3 regions of the Brevibacillus jepli genome follow, and region 1 is predicted to be linked to each of the others. Evidence: riboswitches for the same ligand, from Rfam matches in the RefSeq annotation. Region 1 holds a riboswitch; each other region holds the start of a gene.

Region 1 (6,236 bases):
CCGGATAATCGTCCGCCGATTACACAGTACTTCGGCAACGGCGATACCGTAACCGTCCCGGTCAAGGCGGGAAGAATGGACATCCGGTTGATGCGTAACGGTGGAGTCAACAGCGCTTTTACCTACGTGTTGACGAGCAAATTTACCATCAACCCGGACAGAAACGAACCAAATGATACACAAGAGACAGCCAGACCACTCGTGGGGAACCAAATCAGCGTAACAGGTAATTTTCACGATGAGGGGGATCCGGATTGGTTTTCCTACTACGTTCGTGAATACGGGTATTTAGATATCTCTGTTAGCCCTGATAACAAGCGGGTGGATATGCTTCTGGGTCTTGGTAAACAAGAGCCTGGGAAAAAAACAGTAGTCTGGGATCCTGAATACGATAATGGAACGAAAGACAATCCGACTGAGCGTGTCCAAAAAGAAGTGTCACCGGGTAAGTATTTCATCCGTGTGAGTGAGTATTCGCGGAATGCGGTGAATGGTAATTACCAGCTGGATCTTGGGTATACGCCAGTAAGAAAAGACCTGAATGAGCCGAATGACACCTATCAGAAAGCGTCTCCGCTAAGCGGCGGGACCGTGATGACAGGGACATTCCCGACGGCAACAGATTCTGACTGGTTCCACTTTACTGTTAATAACGAATCGTATGTGACGTTTCGAGCTCCGTACATTCCTGTCGACAGTGGCTTTCGATTCGCACTCTACAGTGATCGAAACATGAACTACGCGCTTGCTTCGACAAATGAAGTAGCGGAGCTGTCCAGTAGAGGACATGACATTATCGGTTTGCGTTTGCAACCAGGAAAATATTATGTTCGACTCAATAGCGGTAGTCCGTTCAAATACGAATCGTACCGCATGACGGTAACCCAGCAGAAATTGCTAGCAGGCTATCGCGACATTTCGGACCACTGGGCGCGCTCGGAGATCGTCCGCCTCAGCTCTCGCGGTATTGTAAATGGGTTTAACGACGCGTCGTTCAAGCCCAATCAGGCAGTGACCCGCGCGGAGTTTGCGACGATGCTGCTCAAGGCCATGCGTGCTACGGGGTCTAAGGTAGCGACAACCTACACAGGCAAAACGACCTTTCGAGACATGTCAAAACGCCACTGGGCTTATAATAACCTGGGGGTAGCCTATCAATTAGGAATTTTGAAAGGGTACCCGAAAAATGAAATGAAGCCGGATCAGCAGATCTCGCGAGCAGAGATGGCTGTTATGATCGCGCGTGCACGCAATGTTTTGCTGTACAACCGCAATCATTCGAATTATCAGGATGTGCCAACGAGCCACTGGGCTTCACCAGCCATTGAAGCTTTGACATCTAGAAATTGGGTAAGCGGGTATGGCTCTAGCTTTAAACCAAATGGAAGGGCAACACGTGCTGAAGTCGTGGTCTTGCTTTCCAAAGCCTATCAATTGTAAGCAATCTTTGCCTATTGACACCATAGAAAAAAACAATTATTCTATATTCCGTAATGGATACTCTTATCCAGAGCAGGCGGAGGGACTGGCCCTATGAAGCCCGGCAACCGATCTCGAGCGGTGCTAACCAGCAGAACGGACATCTGTTCTGGCCGATAAGAGGATGAAGGAAGCAAAAAACGCTCAAACCTTTTCCTCCCAAAAGATGGAAAAGGTTTTTTATTTGCGTTTACGTAGATAAAATCCTGACTCGGCTACCACACTATTTGTATGAGGTCAAAGGAGGTATTTTCTCATGGCTTTGCAAAAAGGTCGTCGTCTGTTTACATCCGAATCTGTAACCGAAGGACATCCGGATAAAATTTGTGACCAAATTTCCGACTCCATCTTGGATGCGATCCTGTCCAAAGATCCAAACGCTCGCGTTGCTTGCGAAACTTCCGTAACTACCGGTTTGGTTCTCGTAGCAGGTGAAATCACTACAAACACATACGTAGACATCCAAAAGCTCGTTCGTGAAACCATTCGTGAAATCGGTTATGACCGTGCGAAATTCGGTTTTGACGCTGACACTTGCGGTGTTATTACTGCAATTGGCGAGCAGTCCGCTGACATTGCACTTGGTGTAGACCAAGCATTGGAAGCACGCGAAGGTAAAATGACTGACGCGCAGATCGAAGCAATTGGTGCTGGTGACCAAGGTTTGATGTTTGGTTTTGCTTGCAATGAAACACCTGAGCTGATGCCACTTCCGATCAGCATGTCTCACCAATTGGCTCGTCGTCTGACTGAAGTACGTAAAAACGGTACGCTTGCTTACCTCCGTCCTGACGGAAAAACACAAGTAACCGTTGAGTACGATGGCGACAAACCAGTTCGTATTGACACAATCGTTATTTCTACCCAACATGCTCCTGAAACGACTTTGGAGCAAATCAAGCAAGATCTGGTTGAACAAGTAATCAAACCTGTTGTTCCAGCTGAATTGTTGGATGCAGATACCAAATACTTCATTAACCCAACTGGTCGTTTCGTAATTGGCGGACCACAAGGGGATGCTGGCTTGACTGGCCGCAAAATCATCGTAGATACTTACGGCGGTTATGCTCGTCATGGCGGCGGTGCGTTCTCCGGTAAAGATCCAACAAAGGTTGACCGTTCCGGTGCTTACGCAGCTCGTTATGTAGCGAAAAACATCGTAGCTGCTGGCCTCGCAGACAAATGTGAAGTACAAGTTGCTTACGCTATTGGTGTAGCACAACCAGTTTCCATCGCAGTAGATACTTTCGGTACGGGTACGATTTCCGAAGAAGCTCTGGTAACATTGGTTCGCAAACACTTCGACCTTCGTCCTGCTGGTATCATCAAGCAGCTCGACCTGCGTCGTCCTATCTACAAGCAAACAGCGGCATATGGCCACTTCGGACGCAATGACCTGAATGTTCCTTGGGAGCAAACAGACAAAGCAGAAATCCTGAAGCAAGAGGCTGCTCAACTGTAATATTTATGAATGGCATAGAAAGAGCCTGGTATTGCTACTGGGCTCTTTTTCTTTTTTAGGAGCAAAGTCATCCAATTATTGGGCCGTTTGTTGCACAGGAATTGGTAGGACTGTGTCGAATCTCCTAGGGAGGAAGTAGAGGAGGGGTTTTTTTGCCGAACAGAAGGCTCTTCCTGATCGTATTTCTTACTTTTTTGTTGCTTGCAATGGCGATTGGATTATTAGGCGGCTCTATATTGGAAAAAAAGAATACACAAGAAGTGCAACCTTTTCCCCAAGTGGATACGTCTATAAGCATAAGTGAGACAAAAAATGCTGAGCCAAACGTCACACCAACAGAAGAAGCAACGGTTCAAACGAAAAAGTGGTATAACAATCAGGTCGTGGTTTTGACGTACCACCATGTCATGGATCAATCAAATCAGCGGTATGTCATAGCTCCTGATCAATTTGCCCGACATATGAAATTTTTACACGATAACAACCTGAATCCAATTTCGCTGGATGAATTCCTAAGATTTATGGAGACGGGTACCTTACCGACTGAGAATGCTGTTCTGATTACGTTTGACGATGGGTACGAGAGTTATTACACAAAAGCATTTCCAGTCTTACGTACATATGGCTACCCGTCAGTGAACTTCGCGATTGCGGGTCGCTTACGAGATGTAGCCGACCGAAAACGGGAGAATATGACGCCGCCACTTACGCGTCAACAGGTAAACGAAATGATTCATTCGGGACTGGTTTCGATCGGTTCCCACACGTACAGCCTGCATGAAGAGGAAGAACGAAATGAATGGGGCGAGCTGGGGCCGGAAACAGCTCCAGTCTATCTGAAGGACTTGCAGCGTTTAGAGGACGAGCAAGAGTACAGAGACCGCCTCTATGTGGATTTCAGTATATCTCGTGCCAGTTTAAGCGAATGGATGAATCAACAGGTAGAGGCCATCTCGTTGCCTTTTGGTTATACAAGTCCAATCGTACTGGAAACAGCCCGTCAAGCTGGCTACCGCTATGTATTTACATCCAACCGTGGATTCGTGAAAAAGGGAACAGATCCTTTTGCCATTCCACGTAATGACATGGGACTACGAGATGTAGATGAAACGCACCTCCAACAGTTGTTCACGAAAGCTAAAAATGAGTTTGAAGGAGAGCAATCATGAACAAAGCGATAGACATCAGCGTGCTGGACGGGGTGATCAAGCGAACAATTGAAACCGTAGAAACGAGTAAAACCCAAATATTTGATATAGCAGAAAACGCCAGACAGCATGGCAATTCGTTGAAGTTTGATTTACATGAACTTCGACAAGAAATTTCCAAAGTGATTCAAAAAGTCGATGCGCTCGAGCTCGCGTATCGCAAATCGCGGAACAAGCTTGTTCTGGTCAGCCGCAATTTTCATATGTACACGGAGGAAGACATCCGAGTTGCTTATGAAGAGGCGAGCCGTATTCAGGTAGAGCTATCGATTTACCGCGAGCGGGAAAATAATTTAAAGCGCAGAAGAAATGATCTTGAGCGTCAATTGCGTACCTTGGAGGAAACCATCGTCCGTGCGGAAAAGCTGGTTTCTCAAATGGGTGTCGTGCTGGGTTACTTAACAGGTGACTTAAGTAAGATAGGCGAAGCGCTGGAATCGGCTAAGCAGCATCAATTGATGGGCTTAAAGGTGATCCAGGCCCAGGAAGAGGAACGCAAGCGTGTCGCACGCGAGATTCACGACGGCCCAGCCCAATCGATGGCGAATGTCGTGCTGCGTTCGGAAATCGTAGAACGTATGCTGAAAAACGAGCGTATTTTGGAAGCTCAAATGGAACTTCACGAGTTGAAGGAAATGGTCCGTTTGAGCTTGGCAGATGTCAGAAGGATTATTTTTGATTTGCGCCCAATGGCTTTAGATGATTTAGGTTTAGTACCAACCCTGCAAAAATATATCCAAACGTGCGAAGAGCGTATTCAGTCTTCGATCGATCTGGTAGTATTTGGTGTGGAGCCTCCATTGCGCAGCTCGGTAAAGGCTGCAATCTTCCGGTTGGTTCAGGAATGTCTGAACAACGTGGAGAAGCATGCAGGGGCGGCTACAGTCCAGGTGAAGCTGGAATTTGTACAGGATTCGTTAAGCCTTATCGTCAAAGATGATGGGGTCGGATTCGATCTGGAAAAACGCATGGCGAATGGCAACTCTTTTGGACTCTTGGGAATGCGTGAGCGCGTACAGCTCCTGGAGGGCAGTGTCGAGCTTCAATCCGCTCCGGGAGAGGGAACCAAGGTTATATTCCAAATACCGATAAAAATGTGACATGATACGTAAATATGTACTGGGGGATGAACCATGGATAAGAGACAGCAAGAACTCCGCATCGTAATTGTGGATGACCATCAATTGTTCCGCGAAGGCGTCAAACGAATTTTGGAAATGGAAGAAGATTTCAAGGTCGTCGGGGAAGGTGCGGACGGTGGAGAAGCCACAGCATTGGCGGAAGAGCACAAGCCGGACGTCTTGTTGATGGATATTAATATGCCGCATATCAATGGCGTCTCTGCTGCAGAAAATGTCATTACCGTAAGTCCGTCTACTCGAGTGATTATGCTCTCGATTCATGATGATGAAGGCTATGTGTATCGTACACTGCGCTCCGGAGCGTCTGGCTATTTGCTGAAGGAAATGGGGACGAGTGATCTCGTTGACGCTGTCCGTGTAGTTGCAAGTGGAGGCGCATACATACATCCAAAGGTGACGGGCAAGCTGATTGAAGAATTCCGTCGTCTGAGCGAGCAGGAAGGTACGGCAGAGCGCAGCTTCTCCGTAGACGACTCGCAAACCATCGATCCAAAGGTGATCGAATCACTCACCCGTCGCGAGCGGGAAGTGCTGCAGTTGATGGCAGAAGGAAAAAGCAACCGTGCCATCGGAGAATTCTTGTTTATTAGTGAGAAAACGGTTAAAAACCACGTGAGCAGTATTTTGCAAAAGCTCAATGTTCAAGACCGGACGCAAGCTGTTGTCATCTCCATTAAAAACGGCTGGGTGAAACTGTAGGATTCACATCCTAGTTGCACTCTGTTCAAGCCGTGCGGCATACCTTGGTATAGGAGGAGGTATGACCGTGATGGAAGAGCTGATTGTATGGCTTTTGGCAGCATTTGGCTGCTCCTCTTTGTTGGTAATGATCGCGGAGCGCTGGACCAATCGGACAGATAGCGTGAGCGAGCTCCCGTATGAGCATTATCGGTTGCTGGTACACAATTCGGAACAGGTGCTGGAACGTGTAGTGAGGAGTCTGCT
Region 2 (6,236 bases), on a different contig from region 1:
GTGAGACATGGTAGCCGGGTAAGAAAGAATCGTTTCCACTGCTCCGAGACTAACAGCCACAATTGGTAATTTGACGCGATCAAACAACGCTTTCGCCCGCTCGCGGCTACCTACGTCGAAAGAAAGAACGGCTCCATGACCGCTAGCCTGTTGTTCTTGAATGAGATGACCCGGATGATCCACCAATCCAGTATAGTAGACACGATTGACCTGCGGATGGGTAGACAGCCAAGCAGCCAAGCTCGCAGCCGTCTTTGTACTCACATCAAGTCGGGCTTTCAATGTTTTGAGACCCCGCATGACAAGCCAACAGTCCTGCACCCCCAGAATCGCGCCCATGCCATTTTGGATAAAGTAGAGCTGCTCCCCTAACGCAGCGTCTCTGGTCACGGCCAAGCCTGCAACGACGTCGCTATGACCTCCGATAAACTTGGTTGCACTATGAATCACCACATCTGCACCAAGCTCCAATGGACGCTGGTAATACGGTGTAAGGAACGTATTATCGACAATGACGAGCAAGCCATGCTCTTTCGCGATGCGAGAGACCGCCGCAATATCCGTCACCTTCAAGGTGGGGTTAGACGGAGTTTCCAGATAAACCCCTTTCGTCGCTGGTGTAATGGCTGCACGAACTGCTTCTGCCTGTGTCGCATCCACGAATGTAACCGAAATCCCCATTCTCGACAATACCTTGGTCAAAAACCGAAACGTCCCACCGTATACATCTTCTGCTACAACGACATGATCTCCGGCTGAAAACAGCATGAACACACTGGAGATGGCAGCCATGCCTGATGAAAACGCAAAGCCGCGAGCGCCGCCCTCCAACGATGCAATAGCTTCTTCTAATGCCTGCCTGGTCGGATTGCCTGAACGCGCATAATCAAATGTACCTGGCTGATCCAGATCAGCCTGATGAAACGTGGAAGCCTGATAAATGGGAACCGACGACGCACCTGTGAACGGATCAATGCAAGTGGAACCGTGGAGGACCTTGGTTGCAAAATTCATCGTACGCTCCCCCCTACGACCAGACTGGCATTCAATGCCTGAAACAAATCAGCCACTAAGTCATCCGGATGCTCGATGCCAACCGACAGTCGCAGCAATCGATCACAAACACCGACATATTCCCTTACTTCTTGCGGGATATCGGCGTGAGTCTGCGTCGCCGGATAAGTACACAATGACTCTACACCGCCTAGACTTTCCGCAAAGGATACAATTTGCAGATTTTGCAGGAATAATCCCACCTGCTCGGCAGACCGCACCCGGAAGGAGACCATCCCGCTATGCCCAGTCGATTGTTTCACCTGAATCTCGTGTCCAGGATGCTCTTGCAACCCTGGATAAAATACCTCCGCCACTGCCGGATGGTCACGCAGCTTTTGCGCAACGATCAGGGCATTGGATTGATGACGCTCCATGCGCAATGCCAAAGTCTTCATCCCACGAACGAGAAGCCAGCAGTCTTGCGGTCCGAGGACAGCACCGATTGAATTGTGCAAAAACCGGATTTTTTCCGACAACTCCGCCCCTTTTGTTACGATGAGCCCTGCCAGCACATCGTTATGTCCAGCCAGATATTTCGTTGCGCTATGTAACACGATATCTGCGCCAAGCTCCAATGGGCGTTGACAATACGGAGTTAAGAATGTGTTATCTACGATGGTAAGGAGCTCGTGTTGCTTCGCCAATTGAGTCACTTCTCGAATATCAGTGATCTGCATGAGGGGATTGGTTGGTGTTTCTACAAAGATGGCCTTTGTTCCGGGACGAATTGCATCCTTCAGTGCGCCAATATCACGCAAATCGACGTACGAAAAAGTAAGACCGTAGCGCGAGAGCACTTGCTCAAACAACCGATAGGTTCCTCCATATAAATCGAGTGAAACGATCAGGTGATCCCCTTGGGAAAACAAGCCCATTACTGTATGAACAGCAGCCATGCCTGAGGCGCAAGCGAATCCTGCATCCCCTGATTCCGCTTCTGCGATGGTTTCCTCCAAGATAGAGCGTGTAGGATTGGCTGTACGTGTATAATCGTATCCGGTACTCTGTCCCAATGCAGGATGGCGATAGGCCGTTGCATAGTAGACGGGAAAGCTCACCGCCCCTGTCTTTTCGTCTCTGCCTACTCCTGCCTGAATCAACTTCGTTTCCAATTTCATGTATGTTTCTCTCCCTCCAATAGTGTACGAGGGCATGAAAAAAGCCCCCTTTCCTCTGAAAGAAGGCTTTGTTTACGTCGCCGTAAGCAAATCCTTCTCATCTTTCAGAGTTTTGATAACTCTGCAGGAATTAGCACCATTATCTCCCTGTGAAAATAACAGGTGATTGGTTGCCGGGCATCATCGGGCCAGTCCCTCCGCCGCTCTGGATAAGAAGATTGCTATTCAATTTGATTGACCCTAATACTAAAGGATCAGCAGGATTGTTGTCAACAATTATTTCACCAGCTAGTTTGCCTCTCTCAAGGCAGTCATCACTTGATTGTCCAGCTTTGCTGCCGCGTTTTTGTCATACGTCTTTTCGTACCCGGGCTCTACCGAGATACGCGAACCGTAAAACATAATATCTCGAACCGCCTCAATTTTGATTTCCGCCATGGCGAGCTTGAGTGGGACACCTTCTAGTCGTTCCGCTTTGACTGTAGCACGACCATTGATTGCAAAAGATGAGCCGGCACCGATCAAGTGCAGGACAACTTGCGGCTCCTTCGCAATATTAGCCAAAATACGCGAACGGTTATCCACGGCAAAACGAATCGTATCGGCGCTGGCAGCAAACGTCCAGGACAGGGAGCTGAGCGATGGTGCCCCTGACTCATGGTCTACTGTGCCCAAGGTAACAAATCGCTCCTTTTGCAAGAGCTTGAACAATTCTTCGGAAAGAGTTTGGGAAACAGTTTCAGCCATTTGAAAGCCTCCTAACAAACGTTTTGTACGTTCATTGTACCCTTCGCAATTCGGATAGGCAAACGTTTCCTGCCCTCCTTGATTCTGGTTGTCTTTTTCCCTAGACTGGTAGGTAAAGATACTGAATCGTGGAAGGGGATAGACATCTTGACGCCTACAGACCGCCTCATGCAGCAAATCGATCAAGTCCTTGAAGAGCTTAAGGAAGTCCGGAAGGTAAATGAGCGGATGCATAAAATTGCGATGTTCCTGGAAGATATTCGACTGGCCGATGTGATTCAAAATTACACAGCCCCGCGCAAGCTGCTCTGGATCAATTTCCTCGCAGGTCTTGCCCGGGGTCTGGGTTTGACGATTGGAACTGCTATCGTGTTGGCTTTTCTCGGGTCTTTATTGACGCAATTTCTCTCGATCCCGATTATCGGGGATTACATCCGACAACTGGTGGAGTACGTCGAGACCTACAAGCAGCGGCCATAACCGTAGAGATTAATCTCTGTCGTTGTCACGGTCGTCGTCACGGTCGTCGTCATCTCTGTCGTCATCATCTCTGTCGTCATCATCGTCATCATCTCTGTCGTCATTCCACTTCTGATCGTGCTTTTTCCAATAACCGTATGCGTTGCCATTGGGATGCTTATGCTTCCCTTTTTCTTTTTTCTTTTTGTCGTCATCATCATCGTCTTCATCGTCGTCTGTTGGTTTCACAGGCGCGACAATCACTTTTGTGCTTAATGCCATGTCAGCTTTCTTTACCAGCTTATCGTCTTCAAACAGTTGGAATTGAATCGTTTTGGCACTAAACGAACGATTTTTGTAAGACAATGTCAGGGAAAACTCGCCTTTGTCGTTCGGTTCAATCTCTTTCTTCTTTCCGTCAGGAGCGATGACAAACAGCTCGGTATCATCCTTTTTATTCCAACCGCTTACGGTCCCCTTCAGTTGAATGGACTTGGTCGCAGGATTATTCACAGCAGTTCCCTTGATGGAATATACATTGACTGGATCCTTATCAGTAGCATTGACGATATCTACTTGAACGGAGTCAGAATCAACCTTCTTGCCGTCCTCGTATACCTCGATCAAGGCTTTTTGATCTTTCGCTGCTTTTACATCCTTCAATGTAACACTAAAGCTGCCTACGCCATCCCACAGCTTCTTTACGTTTGCCTCTTTTTTCACGCCATTATAGGTGACTGTTACTTTGTCTGCCCCCTGCTTGACGATTCCTTTTACTTTTAATTCCTTTTTCTTTGCATCCAAAACAGACATGGTATGGATGATCATTTCCTTATCTTCGTCTGTTTTCGGAACGATCTTTACCTTTTCACTATCTACCAGCTGGCTGCCTTCATATGCACTCACAGTTACATACGGCTCATAGGATGCATCCGGAGCTTCAAAGCTGATCGTAAAGGAGTGCTCACTGGTTGGAACGACTTCGATAATGTCAGAATTCGGCTTTTTCACCACAACCTTGGTGACATCTGAAGTCACGATCCCCTTTATGTACACCTTGTTATTTTGAGTCTTGGCACTGACGCTAACGATTTCTTCATCATTGTCTGTCAAACGCACTTCCAACCAGATATCACTGTAGTACTCGTTGTAAATACGCTCCCACTCTTCTTTATTCTCTTCCATATAGGTTTGCAGCTTCGTATTCAGCTTGATCTCATCTACAATGACGTACAAGTGATCCGCTTGATGTTTCAACAGCATATTCAACGTGGTTGGATCATTTTTGGCCAGCTCTTTCAGATTGTAGCGCGTGACTTGCTTTCCTTCGTCATTCATGACTACCTTCGTTGCACTTGGACTACTAGCAATCGAGGTTGCATCGGCAAAAATCGGCGTTAAACAGCCAATAATACCTGCAGCAGTAACCACTGCTAATACGGGCTTGGTCATATACTTTTTCAACGGTAGTTCCCCCTTCTCATCTGCCAAAATCCCCCTGTATGCTTGGGGCTAACATACTGACGGTGGGATGTTTTCAAAAGTTGCACATTCCACTAAACCGAGTCTTATTACCTATGACAAGCCATCAAAATCAAAAGACTCCGCCCAACTTCCGAACTATCTCGGCAAGTAGGGGGAGTCTTCATCCCGTTAGTTGCAATTGAATTTGGGTTCACCCTCAATTGCGGCCAATAAAGATTGTACTGATTCTGCAGGATATCGCGCCTCGATTGGTTGCGAATCTGCAGTTCCAACAAGGACGTACCAACTACCTTCCTGGCGATAGCCAATTTCAGTGATGAGATGGTCCTCTTGCAGCAATTGCAGGAAAAAAGCAGCAGTGTCCAAAGCAGAGCGATCTTCTGGCCGTGCATCCGCAACTACTTGAATTTGGAGCCAGTTAAAGAGTGCATCTTCACGCTTCACGAGGTTCTCCTCACTTTCGCCCAGTTTGCTCTGGCTTAATCCGCACCTTCACAATCACGAGAATCGCGATCGCTACCAGCATTGCACTTTTTACAGGAAGCTGCACATCCAAAATAGCGAAAATGAGAGCCCCAGCAAACAAAAGTATGTACAAGAGCACGTTTTTTAATATAGGCATACGGATACGGGTAGCAAAGCCAAGATAATAAACGATAATTAATTCCACAAACAAAATCCAAGCCCGATATTTATCAGCCCATATGCGAAAGCTGTCATATGCCGTGAGCTGATCTGGATTAGCTGGTACATAGGTTGATGCGATTTGTATCCAGTCCATCACTTATCTCTCCTGTCTTCAAGCGGTGATACTCCTATCGTGTCACATTCCATATCGTAGGCGGAATGAAACGAATAGTCATTCCTTTTTCCTTAAAGAAAACGCTATCCTTCTTACTTTATCAGGTGGTGGATTCTGTGTCAAAAAACGGCAGCTCCTTCCATGAATCTGGCATGATTTTCGCTGTACATGCTATGATGTAGGTATGTCAGTAGAAAAAGGTGGGAATAAGATGAGCTTATATGATATTGCCGTCAAAACGATTTCCGGTGAAGAAAAAACAATAGCTGCCTTCAAGGGCCATGTACTGCTAATCGTGAACGTCGCCAGCCAATGCGGCCTTACCCCTCAATACAAAGGTCTTCAGGAGCTGTACGAGCGTTATCAGGATAAGGGTCTTGTAGTCCTTGGCTTCCCTTGCAACCAGTTCGCAGGCCAAGAGCCAGGAACAGAAGAAGAAATCGTAGCGTTCTGCGATCGAAATTACGGAGTTACGTTCCCCCTGTTTGCGAAAATCGATGTCAACGGCCCTGGTACTCATCCGCTGTATCAGCACTTGAAGGAACATGCCCCAGACGGAGAAAATCAAG
Region 3 (6,236 bases), on a different contig from region 1:
GCCTACTCTTCCCTGGACGATTACCATGGAGAAAAAGTACGGCCGTGGCTGTTCAAGGTGGCCTATCACGCTTTTGTAGACGGGCATCGCAAGCAAGCGAAGCGCCCGGTTACTTTGGTGCAAAGCCTCCCGGACCAGCACGATCACTCTGTTGTAGACCCGGCAGATCAGCTCGTAAACAAGGAGCTGTGGGAAATTGCCTATGACTATTTGGAGCGACTACCGGAAAAACAGCGACAAGTGATTTTACTGGCAGCGATGCAGTTTACCTACGCGGAAATGGCAGAAGTGCTTGAAATTGATTTGGCAGACGTCAAGCGTTCGTTGTTTCGGGGGAGACAAAAGATGCGGCAGTTGTGGAGGGAGGAGAGCTAGTGAAGAATATGGGTGATCATGAGCGGGAACAAAGGCTGCTCGCTTATTTGCGTAAAGAGATGTCAGGGGAAGAGGTAAAACGATTCGAGGAGGAGATTGCCGCTGACGAGGAGTACGCACAGCGGTTGGAGAGGTTGTTGCTGGGGGAAGAAATGGGTGAAGACAGTACGGAGGCAAAACAGACTGCAACGTTGTCGGCTGAAAAACAGCGTGCCATTGTTCGCCGGGGGAAATGGAAAAATCGGTTGTCCAACGCTGGATTCACCATAGGGCTTCCCTTTTTGACTGCTATGGTGCTGTTATTTTTGAATGGCTGGGTAGGGTCACTGATGCATGAAGATCTGTTCCGCGTCGCGAAGGCAATGGTTAATTTTACTCAGCCAGGTGTAAGTGTAGGCGGGAGTGGCTCGCAGGTCGGATTGCTATACGGCAATATCAGCATGGAGCTGCGTGAAAGGGTTGGAGCGGAAGAAAAGAATGCTGGCCGCTTTGAAAGCTCAAATGTGCTGTGGAACGTAGATGCTGGGCCGCAATGGCTGAATGGGGTCAGGGAGCAGAAGCTATATTTCCGTTATCCGAAAGAGGGGGCAACGCAGGATACACAGTCTTTCTCATCACCTGCCTGGACGACGATGGAGAAGCTGCCTGAGGGAACTGTTTCTCAGCTTGCGATTTCCTTCGATCGTTTCCTGACGTACGAGGAGTATTATGAATTGGTTTCACGTCATGTTCCTTCTTCGGGACAAGATACGGTTTGGTTTGCCGTAGACACAGGGGTAGAGACCAAGGAGAGTGAAGATGGAAAATTGATGTTGGGCCCGGGACGTGTATGGGGTTTTGCAGAGCATGAGCTGAATTATGGCGGACCTATTCTTGTAAACGGAGAATGGGATAGGCGGATGGCGACTTATTTGAACGAAATGAAGTACTTGTCCGAGAGAGAAGGTTTGACTCGCGAGATCGGCAGATCCTTGTTATTTCATAGGGACCCACAAATTACAGAACGATACAACTACATGCAGCAAAACGGAGTGCGAATCTACGGAGCTGTCCTCACCGGACCTACGAAAGAACTCCTGAAGCTCAAGGCTGAAAAGTCAATTACAGCAGCGCTTTTAGGCAAGGTAGACTGGTGGAATTGGGAGCGACCCGCGGCCTCGGGAATACATTACACCTACTAGTAGCAAGGTGCGAATTTTTGCACAAAAGGGTGTTGACATCGTGGAAGCGTTGGTTGTATGATTCAAACTAAATCAAAAACCGAATACGTTTTGGATACCTTATCCAGAGAAGGTGGAGGGACTGGCCCGATGATACCCGGCAACCGACATGACGCCATTCAGACGCGAGCAGCGAATGATTGACAGGCGACATGCACGGTGCTAATTCCTGCAGAAACAAAAGTGGTCTGGAAGATAAGGGGGACATCAACACGGTTCTTACACGTGACGACACGACCTCTTTTCTTCGGGAAAAGAGGTCTTTTTTTTACTCCAGGTACGCAAACAAAACAAGTAGAGATAGAGGAAAAATACGTAGAGGGGAGTTTTGTAATCATGGCATATCGCGCATTGACTGAGCAGGAAGCAGTAGAGTACGTAAAAGGAATACCGGGACTTTTTAGTGAAGGAGCAGAGCTGACCAGCCACGAAATCGGGGATGGCAACCTCAATCTGGTCTTTGACATTCAGGAGCCGGCAACCGGAAAGAGCGTCATTGTCAAGCAAGCACTGCCTTTTGCCCGCGTCGTGGGAGAATCTTGGCCGCTGACGATTGATCGGGCTCGCATCGAGAGCGAAGCACTCCGCATTCAGCACAAATACGTACCAGACCTGGTGCCGCAGGTGTATCACTTCGATGGGGAACTCGCGTTGACCGTCATGGAAAACGTCGGGGACCACATCATCATGCGCAAAGGTCTGATAGAAGGAAGACGCTATCCGCTTTTCGCGAAACAAATTGGTCGTTTTCTGGCGCAAACCTTGTTCTTCACTTCTGACTTGGGCGCGCATCCGTACGATAAAAAAGCGCTAGTCGGAACATTCATAAATCCAGAATTATGCAAAATCACAGAGGATCTCGTCTTTACCGATCCGTATGAAAATGCGCCAACCAACAATTTCAACCCGCTGATCCGTCGAGAGGTCGAGGCGATCTGGAACAACAAACCGCTGAAGCTGGAAATCGCCAAGCTGAAATACGATTTCCTCACGCGCTCGGAAGCGCTGCTGCATGGTGACTTGCATACGGGTAGTATTTTCATCACGGAAAACAGCCTGAAAGCGATCGACCCGGAGTTCGCTTACTACGGTCCCATCGGTTTTGACATTGGGGCGGTCATTGCGAATCTGCTGCTCAACTACGCAGGACAGCACGGTTTGCAAAAAGATCAAGGAGAACGGGAAGCGTATCGCGAATATTTACTGGAAACGGTCGAGGATGTCTGGAATGAATTCGTTTCGCAATTCGTTCAGCTCTGGCACAAGCACGCGAAAGAGCGCAGCGCCCATGTCGAAGGACTGTGGCAAAGCTACGTGAAGCGCGTGATTCAGGATACAGCAGGCTATGCTGGATGCAAAATCTTGCGCCGTGTTATCGGTTTGGCAGGAGTAGCGGACCTGAATGCCATTGAAGACGACCATACCCGCGCAGAAGCAGAGCGTCTGGCTCTCTCGATTGGAGAAGCGCTGATTCTCGGTCGCGGCAGCATAGACGAATCGACAGACATCACAGACATCGTTCGCACTGTGACCGAACGTTACTATCAGGAGGCTACAACAGTATGACAACCAGCACACGATTGGCACCTGTAAAGTGGGAGAATGATGCACTGGTCTTGCTTGACCAGACACGTCTGCCAGTAGAAACGATCTATTTGAACTTGACCACCTCCGAACAGGTATGGGGTTCTATTCGTAACTTGGAAGTGCGCGGCGCACCAGCGATTGGCATGGCGGCTGCTTACGGGCTCTACCTGGGCGTTCGTGGCAGTGAAGCGAGTAACTATGACGAGTTTTGGCAGGAGCTGACCAAGCAGGCTGATTATCTGGGCTCTTCCCGTCCGACAGCCGTGAATCTGTTCTGGGCGTTGGATCGCATCAAGGCTCGGGTGGAAAAAGAAAGCGGAGCGTCGATTGCCGAGTTGAAGGCGGCCGTGCTCGATGAAGCACTGGCGATTCAAAAGGAAGACGCTGAAGTTTGCAGGACTATCGGAGAGCATCTGCTCACGCTGTTGCATGATGGTATGGGAATTCTCACGCACTGTAATCCAGGGGCATTGGCTACGGCGGCGTATGGAACGGCTACCGCCCCATTTTATTTGGCAAAGGAACGCGGCTGGAATCTGAAAGTGTACGCAGACGAAACTCGTCCGGTACTGCAAGGTGCTCGTCTCACTGCTTTTGAGCTGCAGCAAGCAGGGATTGATGTGACGCTCATCTGCGACAACATGGCGGCGATGGTCATGTCTCAAGGAAAAGTAGAGGCTGTCATCGTGGGTACAGACCGCGTAGCAGCAAATGGCGATGTCGCCAACAAAATTGGTACGTATGGGGTAGCAGTATTGGCAAAAGCACACGGCATTCCTTTTTACGTAGCAGCACCTTTGTCATCCGTCGATTTGGAGACACCGACAGGCGCAGATATTCCGATTGAGGAGCGTCCAGCCGAAGAAATTACTCATGGCTTGGGCAAACAGGTAGCTCCAGACGATATCAAGGTGTACAATCCTGCGTTCGATGTGACGCCAGCGAAGTACATCACAGCCATTGTCACGGAGACAGGCATTTTCAAGCCGGAAGAGATCGGCAATAGCAAAAAGTAAACGACATCTGTTAGCGTTCGCCCTCTTGCTGGCGAGCGCTTTTTGCTCGTTTTAGCGTTTTTTAGTAAAATATCCAACAAAAGGGGAGAGTCGTATGCCGAATATTCAAAGGATAGCAATCAATGAAGACACGTACCTGAAACAGTTGGAATTAGCCGATGCTGAGGAGTTGTTTTTGCTTACGGATTCGAACCGGGAGAATCTTAGGGAATGGCTGCCGTGGCTGAATTTTACAAAGCAAGTGGAGGATTCGCGCCAATTCATCCAAGCGACGATCAATCAGTACAACGATAATCGCGGCATTAACTACGGCATTTGGTACCAAGGGCGTCTGGCGGGAACAGTCGGCGTACATACGGTGGATTGGATCAACAAAAAGACTTCCATTGGCTATTGGCTGGGTGCAGAGTTCCAGGGCAAGGGCTTGATGACAGAAGCGGTGGCGACCTATTTGGACGTTTTGATCTTCGGGTCTTGGGATTTGGAAAAAGTAACGATTCAGGCTGCTACGGAAAACTACAAGAGCAGATTGATCCCGGAGCGATTAGGGTTTCATCTGGAAGGGGTACTCCGTCGGAATGAATTCCTTTACGATCATTACGTGGATCATGCGACTTACAGCCTGCTAAAAGAGGAATGGCTTGACTGGAAAACCGATAAAAAAAGTTAGACTGAACTGTATGGGCAGATTGACAATGAAAATTCTGTAAATTACGATGGTGAGGACAGATCAAGAGGGCTGCGCGTGATTCGCAAGCCCTTTTTTTAGTCCTGCAATTAGGTTTGAATAAATAGAGGTGATTTACATGCAGACTCTTCGGCAATTATCGTGGTTTTTTCGCGCCCATTGGAAGCGGTACATCATTGGAATTTCTGTGCTGTTCATCATTGACGTACTTATGCTTTGGCCTCCGAAGCTAATCGGGGACACGGTCGATTCTATACGTAACAGTTCCCTGACAAACGCTGCCTTGACGCAAACGGTGGTCATCTTGCTCGCATTGGGTGTTAGCTTGTATGGATTGCGCTTTCTATGGCGGTACTTGTTAAATGGGGGAGCCTTGATATTGGAGCGGACGTTGCGAGAGCGACTGTTTGCCCATTTGACGAGAATGACCCCGTCATTTTTTCATCGAAAACGCAGTGGAGATCTGATGGCAGTTGCAACAAACGATATTCCTGCCATTGAACAAACGGCGAGTACAGGGGTGCTTACGCTTGTCGATGCGCTGTTCATGACCTTGTTAACGCTGGGCGTCATGGTGACAGCGATCGATTGGAAGCTGACGTTGGCTGCACTGATTCCGATGCCGTTTTTGGCTTGGTCTACTGCTTATTATGGAAGACTGCTGCATGAGCGCTTTTACTTGGCGCAGGAAGCCTTCGGAGAGATGAACGATCATGTACAACAATCGGTCTCAGGTGTTCGTGTTTTGAGAGCGTTCGTTCAGGAAAAAGCCGATGTAGAAGCATATCGCAAGGTCAGTGAAAAAACGCTGGAGCGAAATGTGAGCGTATCGCGGATCGACGCCCTTTTTGAGCCGACGATCGCAATTATTATTGGCTTCAGCTTTTTGATCGGGCTGGGCTATGGGACGTATCTGGTTTTTACCAGCGCGATTTCTTTGGGTGATTTGGTTGCGTTCAATTTATACTTGGGACTTTTAATTTGGCCCATGTTCGCCTTTGGTTGGCTGGTCAATGTGCTGCAACGCGGTGGCGCTTCTCACAAGCGTTTTACAGAGCTAATGGTGGAGAAGCCAGATGTGACGGAGGTTGCGAATCCGATCACGAACCAAGCAGCCAATACCGTGGAAGCACGCCAGTTTTCCTTTGCGTATCCGGGAACTGACAAGCCGGCACTCACCGACATCTCGTTTCGTTTGGGTGAGGGTGAAACGCTTGGGATTGTCGGGCGGACGGGAAGCGGGAAGTCGACTCTTTGCCGTGCCTTGCTGCATCAATATCAGATGAAGGAGCAGGCGCTGTTTATCGGTGGAATCCCGATTGAGGAGCTCGCGTTCGATACGCTGCGGGA

Evidence for each region. A riboswitch is a leader RNA that binds a small molecule or an ion and turns the genes downstream of it on or off. The one in region 1 is predicted to bind S-adenosylmethionine.
Region 2: linked by a shared signal. The riboswitch ahead of AB1L17_RS29415 (aminotransferase class I/II-fold pyridoxal phosphate-dependent enzyme) and the one ahead of metK (methionine adenosyltransferase) in region 1 are both predicted to bind S-adenosylmethionine.
Region 3: linked by a shared signal. The riboswitch ahead of mtnK (S-methyl-5-thioribose kinase) and the one ahead of metK (methionine adenosyltransferase) in region 1 are both predicted to bind S-adenosylmethionine.

Annotation. Positions count from the first base shown of each region.
Region 1 covers NZ_JBFEFW010000011.1:101,332-107,567, forward strand. The annotation lists gene AB1L17_RS14040 (S8 family peptidase) at 1-1,440, shown strand, start outside; SAM riboswitch class I at 1,501-1,602, shown strand; gene metK (methionine adenosyltransferase) at 1,736-2,941, shown strand; gene AB1L17_RS14050 (polysaccharide deacetylase family protein) at 3,094-4,110, shown strand; gene AB1L17_RS14055 (sensor histidine kinase) at 4,107-5,249, shown strand; gene AB1L17_RS14060 (response regulator) at 5,283-5,990, shown strand; gene AB1L17_RS14065 (glycosyltransferase) at 6,061-6,236, shown strand, end outside.
Region 2 covers NZ_JBFEFW010000046.1:1,066-7,301, forward strand. The annotation lists gene AB1L17_RS29410 (trans-sulfuration enzyme family protein) at 1-1,014, opposite strand, end outside; gene AB1L17_RS29415 (aminotransferase class I/II-fold pyridoxal phosphate-dependent enzyme) at 1,011-2,174, opposite strand; SAM riboswitch class I at 2,269-2,390, opposite strand; gene AB1L17_RS29420 (pyridoxamine 5'-phosphate oxidase family protein) at 2,463-2,921, opposite strand; gene AB1L17_RS29425 (DUF5665 domain-containing protein) at 3,090-3,401, shown strand; gene AB1L17_RS29430 (hypothetical protein) at 3,411-4,844, opposite strand; gene AB1L17_RS29435 (hypothetical protein) at 5,034-5,309, opposite strand; gene AB1L17_RS29440 (YlaH-like family protein) at 5,320-5,646, opposite strand; gene AB1L17_RS29445 (glutathione peroxidase) at 5,879-6,236, shown strand, end outside.
Region 3 covers NZ_JBFEFW010000009.1:100,055-106,290, reverse strand. The annotation lists gene AB1L17_RS11925 (sigma-70 family RNA polymerase sigma factor) at 1-375, shown strand, start outside; gene AB1L17_RS11920 (anti sigma factor C-terminal domain-containing protein) at 384-1,556, shown strand; SAM riboswitch class I at 1,653-1,797, shown strand; gene mtnK (S-methyl-5-thioribose kinase) at 1,932-3,161, shown strand; gene mtnA (S-methyl-5-thioribose-1-phosphate isomerase) at 3,158-4,198, shown strand; gene AB1L17_RS11905 (GNAT family N-acetyltransferase) at 4,293-4,868, shown strand; gene AB1L17_RS11900 (ABC transporter ATP-binding protein) at 5,005-6,236, shown strand, end outside.